3 regions of the Dethiothermospora halolimnae genome follow, and region 2 is predicted to be linked to each of the others. Evidence: riboswitches for the same ligand, from Rfam matches in the RefSeq annotation. Region 2 holds a riboswitch; each other region holds the start of a gene.
What was found. Region 2 has a riboswitch for cobalamin ahead of cobT (nicotinate-nucleotide--dimethylbenzimidazole phosphoribosyltransferase). Riboswitches for the same ligand answer to the same signal wherever they lie in the genome.
Positions count from the first base shown of each region.

Region 1: linked by a shared signal. The riboswitch ahead of V6137_RS00415 (ABC transporter substrate-binding protein) and the one ahead of cobT (nicotinate-nucleotide--dimethylbenzimidazole phosphoribosyltransferase) in region 2 are both predicted to bind cobalamin.
Region 3: linked by a shared signal. The riboswitch ahead of V6137_RS07920 (class I SAM-dependent methyltransferase) and the one ahead of cobT (nicotinate-nucleotide--dimethylbenzimidazole phosphoribosyltransferase) in region 2 are both predicted to bind cobalamin.

Region 1 covers NZ_JBAKFX010000001.1:89,538-92,812, reverse strand. The annotation lists gene V6137_RS00425 (transposase) at 1-826, shown strand, start outside; gene V6137_RS00420 (hypothetical protein) at 819-992, shown strand; cobalamin riboswitch at 1,101-1,283, shown strand; gene V6137_RS00415 (ABC transporter substrate-binding protein) at 1,585-2,625, shown strand; gene V6137_RS00410 (FecCD family ABC transporter permease) at 2,652-3,275, shown strand, end outside.
Region 2 covers NZ_JBAKFX010000005.1:30,348-33,622, reverse strand. The annotation lists gene nagZ (beta-N-acetylhexosaminidase) at 126-1,370, shown strand; cobalamin riboswitch at 1,492-1,679, shown strand; gene cobT (nicotinate-nucleotide--dimethylbenzimidazole phosphoribosyltransferase) at 1,785-2,834, shown strand; gene V6137_RS03170 (methyl-accepting chemotaxis protein) at 2,975-3,275, shown strand, end outside.
Region 3 covers NZ_JBAKFX010000014.1:64,621-67,895, forward strand. The annotation lists gene V6137_RS07915 (serine hydrolase domain-containing protein) at 1-1,122, shown strand, start outside; cobalamin riboswitch at 1,212-1,401, shown strand; gene V6137_RS07920 (class I SAM-dependent methyltransferase) at 1,531-2,343, shown strand; gene V6137_RS07925 (ABC transporter substrate-binding protein) at 2,366-3,275, shown strand, end outside.

The DNA.
Region 1 (3,275 bases), on a different contig from region 2:
TCAATTTTTATTAAGAATAAAAAGATATAAAAAAAGGTATGGATTTAAGTTATATGCCTTCTGCCTTATGGATAATCATGCCCATATGGTTATTGATGCTGCAGGTGCTGATATAACCAAGATAATGCACGGTATAAACTTGTCCTATGCTAAATATTATAATAGAAAATATAAAAGAAGGGGTCATGTATTCTCCGACAGATTTAGAAGTGAGATAATAGATAAGGACAATTATATATTACAGGCCTCAAAATATATTCACAAGAATCCTAGAAAACTAAGGAATTGGAGTAATAAGGTTTTCCAATACCCATATTCCAGTGCACCAATTTATTTAGGAGATTTAGATGATAGATTTGAAATAGTAGATTGTGACCTTATATTGAAGTTATATAGTGATAAAAATAAGAAAAAAGCTATAAAGGAATATTTAGATTTTATGTTAGTGCCTAATTCTGCTGAGGAGCAAGAACAGATAGAGGCAGAATATGGGTTTAGAAACCAAAAATGTGAATATAAAAGTGAAAAAACTATCATAGCAAAGGATATAGAGCCAGATGATATACTAACTTTCGTAGGGGACTATATAGGAGAAGATAAAGATAAAATAAAAATAAAATATATTAGAAATTTAACAAAAGTCAAAGCTATAGCTATGGTTCTTATGAGTAGATTTTGCGACTATAAGGTCAAAAATATCTGCCATTACTTTGGCAATATAACTCAGTCTAGAGTGTCCAGTCTTTGTTCACTAGGGGTGGAGCTATTATTTAGTGATGAAAAATATAAGAATATCGTTGATGACTTTTTAGAAATATGTGGATAATAAAATAAAGCATTTTCAAGGTCCAAAAATTAAAATTATGGAGTTAAGTTTTATATTTTATGTTATAAAAGTGGACAAGCTTAATGAATTTATTGAAAATTTACAAGTAAATAAGGGATATAAGGTAAAAAATGAAAGTTTCAAAGCTAAATTTTTAATCAAATAATAATATAACCAATCAATGAACCGTTTTTAACTTCTTTTTAACTTCCCCTCTCCAATAAAGTTGACAATAACAACATAATTACCTATAATTAAGTTTAAATGTATAACTGAATATGCTGAAAGAATGGGTGCCTTTCATGAGGATAAAAGGGAAATTCGGTTAAAGTCCGGTGCAGCCCCCGCTACTGTAATCATTGACGAAATCTTCGTTAACCACTGGCTAAAGGGCCAGGAAGGGAAGAGACTAGGATGAAGTGTAAGCCAGGAAACCTGCCTATAAATCTTTCTTAGGTAATTATTTCGGAGGGAGATAGTTATTTATATAATGGTGATATTATGTCTTTTTTTAGAAAACTTAAGTTTTATATTACAATTATATTTATACAAGGCTCCTAATAGGGGCTTTTTTATATTAAGAATTGCTTAGTATAATAGTTCTTCTAAAAGAAAATCTAAGGGATTCAATATACCGAATCTCTACATATACTATTAGCTAAATAGATATCTACTCCCTACACTTTACACTCTATACCAACAAAGGACCTTCAATGGTGCCTTTGTTTCGCCACCAAAAGATAAAGGAGATGACAATTATGACAAAAAGAATTATTACAGTTTTACTTAGCTTATTCCTTATAGCAACACTAACCGTTGGATGTGGAAGTGATGCAAATACATCTAACAATGACAATCAAGACAAAGTAAAACAACAGAAACAGAAGGATACACAAGACCCAACAAAAGAAACATCTTACTACCCAGTGACTATAAAAAATTATAATTCCCAAGGAGAAGAATATCAAATAACATTTACTAAAAGACCGGATAAGATCATCACTACAAATCAGCCTCCAACGGAGCTTTTACTTACTTTAGGTCTTGAAGATATTATGGTGGGAACATCATACTTAGATAATCCCATTTTACCTAAACTTAAAGAGAAATATGAAAAGATACCAGTACTATCCAATAGATATCCTTCTAAAGAAGTGGTTATAGCAAAACAACCCAATTTAATATTTGGATGGAGTAGTGCATTTATGGATAAAAACATAGGTTCAGTGGAAAGTTGGAATAAAAAAGGAGTATACACGTTTATCCAAAGGAATTCAGGGGTAGCCGATGAAAGGTCCATAGAAAATGTATATAAAGACATAGATGATATAGGAAAGATTTTTAATATTAAAGATAAAGCAGATAAACTTATAAACTCAATGAAAGAAAGAATATCCAATATCCAAGATAAAATAAAGGATAAAGAACCTGTTAAAGTACTTGCATTAGAAGGGGCTGGAGATAATAAATATCGTGTATATGGTAAAACATCCCTTATAAATGACATGATAGAAAAGGCAGGGGGAATAAATTTAGCAGAAAAGAGTGGAACCTATAGCATAGAAAATATAGTTGCTAAAAATCCAGATGCTATTATACTTATCCATTATTTAGAGCAAGAAAAGGATAATGATAGTATAAAAGGATTAAAAAATAATTCTGTCCTTAATAATGTAAATGCTATAAAAAATGATAAAATAATATTTACACCCCTAGCAGAAACCTATGCTGGAGGAATTAGAACTATAAAGGGTATTGAAAGGTTTGCTAAGGAGTTTTATCCAGAATTATTTAAATAAATATATGGAAATAATAGGTGATAATATTGGAAAACACAGAAAAACTAGGACAATCCATAGGGGAAAATACCAATAGCTTTAAAGAAGGAATAATTAAAGATAGGAAGGTTTTTATAATAACAATCCTATTACTTATAATAACCTTATTTTTATCAATTATATTTGCTGTGGTATTTGGTCCTGTGGAGATAAAAGCCACAGAGGCATTTAGAATAGTAGTTTATAATACAGTAAAAATACCCATAGGAGATATTGAAACCCTTACTTCAGGAATGAATTATGACATAATATGGGGAATTCGAGTTCCTAGGGTACTCTTAGGAGCAGTTGTAGGCATGGGTCTTTCTATAGTAGGAGTGGTAATGCAGGCTATGGTACAAAACCCTCTAGCCAACCCCTATACCCTAGGTATATCCTCGGGAGCCTCATTAGGGGCTACATTTGCCATAATGTTAGGTGTAGGAGGTATATTTGGTACAAATGCCATAGGGATATCGGCATTTATAGGAGCATTTATTTGTTCCGTGGCTGTATATATACTGTCTAATATCGGAGGAAATTCATCATCGGTGAAGTTATTATTAGCTGGTATGGCAATCAGTGCCATATGCTCATCCTTTACAAGTTTTATAATATTTATAGCCAATGAT
Region 2 (3,275 bases):
AAATAAGGATTTAAAATAATAAGATAGAAAATTTTCTATCTTATTATTTTCTTTGTTAATTGATTTATAATGTTTAAAAGCACGTTTACCATAAAGTATATGGAAAGATAGGGGTTGTAAATAATATGAAAAGGATAGCTATATTTATTATTATAATTGTATTTCTATTGATAGGTTGTAATAGAGAAAATAATAAATTAAATAAAATAAAGGATAACATTACTAAACCCACAGAAATAGAGAATAAACAAAAAGAAGATAGAAATATTACTGAAGATAAAATACAAAATAAGCTAGATAATATGACACTAGATGAGAAAATAGGACAAATGATCATAGCTGGTTTTAGTAGTTATAATGTAGACGAAAAAGTAAAAACTTTAATAAAAGATTATAATATAGGAGGTCTTATTTTATTTAATAGGAATATAAAAAGCTCTGATCAACTGGTAGATTTATTAAATAGCATAAAAGAAGAAAATAAAAATAATATCCCCTTATTCTTAGCAGTAGATCAAGAAGGGGGAAGGGTTAATAGGATGCCGAAAGATATCATTAATTTTCCCAGTAATATTGAAATAGGATATGGAGGCAATGAAGACCTAGCTTATGATGTAGGGAGTGCAATAGGACAAGAAATAAAATCCTATGGATTTAATCTAAATTTTGCACCGGTGATAGACATATTTAGTAATAAAGAAAATAAGGTTATTGGAGATAGGGCCTTTGGTAAGAATGAAAAAATTGTCAGTGAATTTGGAATATCTAAGATGAAAGGGCTACAGAGTAAAGGAATAATACCGGTTATAAAGCACTTTCCAGGTCATGGGGATACCAGTGTTGATTCCCATATGGGGTTACCAATTATAAAAAAGGATATAGAAAGTCTGAGTAAATTTGAACTAATTCCTTTTAAAAGAGCCATAGATAATGGAGCTGATATGGTAATGATAGCACATATATTATTATCGAAAATAGATGATAAGCCTGCTACCTTATCAAAGAAAGTAATTACTGAATTGTTAAGGGGAAAATTGGGATTTAAAGGGGTTATTATAACTGATGATTTAGAAATGGATGCAATTACTGATAACTACTCTATAGAAGAAACGGTTTTAAAAGCCATAGATGGGGGAAATGATATACTATTGATATGCCACAGTTATAATAAACAGATCAAAGCCTTTGATATTATAAAGGAAGAAGTAAAAGCTGAGAATATACCTATAGAGAGAATTAATAAAAGTGTTTATAGAATACTTAAACTGAAATCTAAATATGGCTTGTCAAATGATAAGAAGGAGTATGTAGATATAGAGAGAATAAATAATAATAATAGAAGGATAATAAATATTTTAAAGGATAAGTAGGCTATCATTTTCTTTAAGTGAAGTTATAAATGAAATAATAAAAATAATTTATAAAAATATTTACAAATATAATATATGTTGCTATAATAATCTTGAAAAAAGAAAAAATAACTATAGGTGTCTTAATTAATTGTTCATAGTTAGAATTTCTATCAATTAATTAAGAAGAATAGGGAATGAAGTGAAAGTCTTCAACGGTCCCGCCACTGTAAAGGGGAGCATTGTATAAATATCACTTAGGATTACTAGGGAAGATATACAAATGTGATGAAGCTAAGTCAGGAGACCTGCCTATGGTTTATGTATATTCTATGGGTAATGGTAAAGTCCGTAGTCTATTTGCTGTACAGTAAATAGACTACGGACTTTTTTATATATAAACTTCATAATAATTATTTAGAAAGGGGTTAAAAAATGAACTTATTAAATGAAACTATTAAAAAGATTAAAGGTGTAGACAGGGAAATCATGGAGAAATGTAAAAATAGGGTGGATAATCTTATAAAACCAGTTGGAAGCTTAGGTAAGCTAGAGGATATAGTTATTAAACTAGCAGGAATAACCGGTGATATGTATCCTAAGGTAGATAACAAATCAGTAATAGTTATGGCGGCTGATCATGGAGTTTGTGAAGAGGGGATTGCAGCTGCTCCCAAAGAAGTAACTTTGATGCAGGCCATTAATATGACAAAGGGTCTAACTGGGGTATGTGCCATGGCTAAACAAGCAAAATCAGATGTGGTAGTTGTTGATATAGGTATAGATGGAGAAATAAATAATGATAAAATAATAAATAAAAAAATAAAGCATGGAACTGAAAATATAACTAAGGGTCCAGCCATGACTAGAAAAGAAGCAATAACATCAATTGAAACTGGAATATTGGTGGCAACAGAAGAAATTAAGAAGGGTAAAAATATTTTAACCACTGGAGAGATGGGGATTGGAAATACAACCCCCAGTGCAGCAATAGTATCTGCCATAACAGGAATGGATCCAAAGGAAGTAACTTGGGTGGGGGCCAATTTACCAATGGATAAACTGAAAAATAAAATAAACTGTGTAAAGAGGGCTATAGAGGTTAATAAACCAATAAAGGAAGATACAATAGATGTATTATCTAAGGTTGGAGGTTTAGAAATAGGAGGTATGGCTGGGGTTATGTTAGCTTGCGCAGCCAATAGAGTTCCCATTGTCATAGATGGCTTTATATGTACCGTGGCAGCATTAATTGCCTATGGAATAGAGCCAAAGGTAAAGGAATATCTGATACCTTCCCATAGTTCTGAGGAAAAGGGTGCAAAATATGCTTCTGAAATATTAGGGTTAAAACCTATGCTAGATATGAATATGAGGTTAGGAGAAGGTAGTGGAGGTGTACTTGCCTTTAATATAATAGAAGCGGCTACATATATGAATAACGAAATGATTACATTTAAAGAGGCAGGAATAGGTGTAGTTTAAATAATTGCATAAAAATCCTAATATTGACAAAGTTAAATGATGAAAAATGTCGAAATTTAGAAGGTCATAAGAGGAAAATGTAGAATAGTAAATAGTATAGGGTATAAATTTATTAATCAAATAAAATGGGAGGGATAATTTTGAAAAAAATATTAGATTTAAAAACAAGTAGTAAGCTTGTGATTTTAGCAGTTCTTATTATGACCTTATTTCTTTTGACAGAAATTTTCATGTTATCGAGTTTAAAGGATACCACTATCGATGAAACGGAGAAAAGAGTAATACAGACTTCAAAGGTTGAATCACAGGTAATATTAAAAGAAATGGAAGTAATAAGAGAGTCAGTGGGTCATTTGGCTGATAATATAAGTATTTTAGCAGAAAAGGATGATGTAAATAGAGAGGTAATAATAAAATTGGTAGAAAAGAGTCTAGAGTCAA
Region 3 (3,275 bases), on a different contig from region 2:
GCTTTTTCAAATGCCCATGATATGGGGAACTTTATGAAATTTTTATTAGAAGGAAATAAAAATGTTCTTTCTAAAGAATATTTAATGAAGATGCAAAAAACTCAGTTTACATATGATGAGGAAATGTTGGGAAATGGACTTATTTTTTATGAGAGAGAGAGGAATGGACACAAGGTTATAGGTCATGAAGGAGATGGACCAACATATGCTGCTCAATTATCCATTTATCCTGAAAAAAATATAGGATTTTTTATTTCCATTAACAAAGATGATCAAACATCATCTAAGTTTGCATTTAGACGTAATTTTGAAGAAAAGTTCTATGAACTATTTACTGAAAATAACAAAGAAAATGTAAAAATAATTTCAAAACCCTATAGCAAAGATATAAAAAAATATTTTGGAAAATATTTTGCTGTAAGGACTCCCCTTAGTTCACCCTTTAAAATTTTCAGATCACTAACTGGAACGTTAAGTGTCTCACCTTATAATGAAACTTCTATAAAAGTCTCCCTAAGAGGTAGTGAATATATATTTAAACATATTGGCAAAGGGAAGTTTCAAAATAGTAAAGGTGGTTTACTAATATTTCAGTCACAAAGTGACAAAAAGTATGTAATGCTTGATTATTTAAATATGTTGGGGAGATATAGTCCCCTCTCCAATGGAACATATGAAAAACTTACTACAATTGAAAGTATATTAGAATCCTTTGCTATATATTTTTTAGCAATAATATTTGTTGTATCCATAATATATTTTATTTTCAGTAGATGGTGGAATAAGAAGAATGAAGTTACAAGAAAGGGAAGAAAGTGTATTATAATAACTAGACTAAATATAATTTTCATGGTTGTAATATCGGGAGTATTTTTAATGATTCTCTTAAATGTTTCTAAAATAAACCTAGATATAAAAGGATTGCTAATAGCATATCATGTTTTATCATATATGTTTTTAATGCTAAATTTGGCTTTAATATGGGAAACTGTTATAGTTGTGAAAAATAGGATTTTCAATAAATTGGGAAGGATAGTTCAATTTACTACTATGATTGCCATGTTGATTTTCTTAAGCATGATTATAAATTATAATTGCTTAAATATAACCTATCTATTATAAAACCTGGGACAAAGGGACAGTCCCTTTGTCCCAGGTTTTAACTTCTTGACATAAATATAACTATAATATATGATTTATTTAGTGATAAAAATTAATAAATGAATATAGGTTTCAATTTTAGTGATAATTGATTAAAAGGGAAGACAGGTGAGATGCCTGGACGGTCCCGCCGCTGTGATAGAGGAGTTTTTCTAAATTAATGCCACTGATTTTTTTTGGGAAGGCTTAGAAAAATGATGATACTTAAGTCAGAAGACCTGCCTATATTTATATGCCACAAACTCTACGGGATATAGGGGGTATGTCTTTATGCTTTTATTAGTATATATGTCTTTTGATACCTCTTAACTTTTTTGTTGAGGGGTTTTAGTACGTTATAACAAAATTATAATTATAAAGGGTGATAAAATGAATATTGAAATATTTGATAAATTATGGAGAGAATCTTCTAAAATAGACTTAGCTACTACTGAAAAATTATGGGATTTTAGAGCAAAAGAATTTAATAATATGATAGATAATAAGGAAAAGGAAAGTAAAGTGAAAGATTCAATAGACTTTCTTATATCGGAAAATATTATAAACAAAGAATCAAGTGTATTAGATATAGGATGTGGTCCTGGAAGATATAGTATAGAATTTTCAAAGGTGGTAAAAGAAATAAAGGGAATAGATATATCCCCTAATATGATAAATTATGCTAGAGAGAATGTTAAGAAATCAAATATTAAAAATGCTTCATTTGATGTTGTTCCTTGGGAGAAAATAGATATAGAAGTTAAAGGTTGGAAAAATAAATTTGATTTAGTATTTGTGTCAATGTGTCCTGGGATACACAATAAGGATACACTAATAAAGATGACTGAAGCCAGTAAAGGATATTGTTTTTTAAGCGGATTTGTAACTAGAGAAGATAAAGTAAGGGATGGAATAAATAACATAATTTCTAAAGATAAATCTAGAAAAAGATGGGGAAATAAAATATATTATGGATTTAATATATTATGGAATATGGGAATATACCCTAAAATATATTATAAAGATGTAGAGTGGAATAAGGAAATGGATTTGGAAGATGCCATAAAAATGCATACCATATCTGTTAAAGAAGATCCTAAGTTAAAAAATGACATAGAAAAATATTTAAATGATATATCACAAAATGGTATAATAACGGAATATACAAAGGCTAAAATAGGTTGGCTTATTTGGCATGTGTAAAACTTTTTAAGGAGGACTTAATATGAAAAAGATACATATATTATTGATTATAATTATGACTTTTATGATAGTTATAGTCGGATGTAGTGATGATAGTACAAATTCTGATGGAAATATAACCGAAGAAAAAGAATCAGTAGTATTAAATCTTGAAGGGGGAGATTGGGGATATCCAAGTCCCTATACCCATTATTCAAGGGGTCCTGGGGCATATAAAATGAGACTTATATTTGATAGTTTATTAGAACGGGGAGAGGAAGGTCTTATACCATGGTTGGCTGAAGATTGGAATATAACAAATGATGGGAAAACATATACCTTTAATATAAGGGAAAATGTAAAATGGCAGGATGGTCAAGATATGACAGCAGAAGATGTAAAGTTTTCTTTTGAATATTATGCTAAACATCCACCAGTTTTTGATGAATTAAATATAAGTAAAAATAATTTTATAGAAAAAATAAATGTAATAGATAGGCACACAATAAGTATAGATGTTGATAATCCCAGTGCTACCCTATTAGAAAGGTTTGGTAGTGCAAGGATATTACCTAAGCATATATGGAACAATGTAGATGATCCTAAAAAATTTAATAGTCCTAAAGCAGTAATAGGATGTGGCCCTTACATACTTACAGATTATAAAAAAGAGCAAGGAGCATATAGATTTAAAGCATTTAAAGATTATTGGGGACCAAAACAAAGGGCCGATGTAATACAGTTTGTCCCTGTTAGTGATAATATATTAGCTTTTGAAAAGGGAGATATAGATATAACAAGGGTAACTCCAGATATATTGAACAAATATAAAGAGGATAATAAATATAAGATTATAAAGAACCCTGGCTTTTGGGGGTATAGGCTTATGTTCAATATGGATAATAATCCTCAATTTAAAGATAAGGTATTAAGACAGGCTATAGCATATGCCA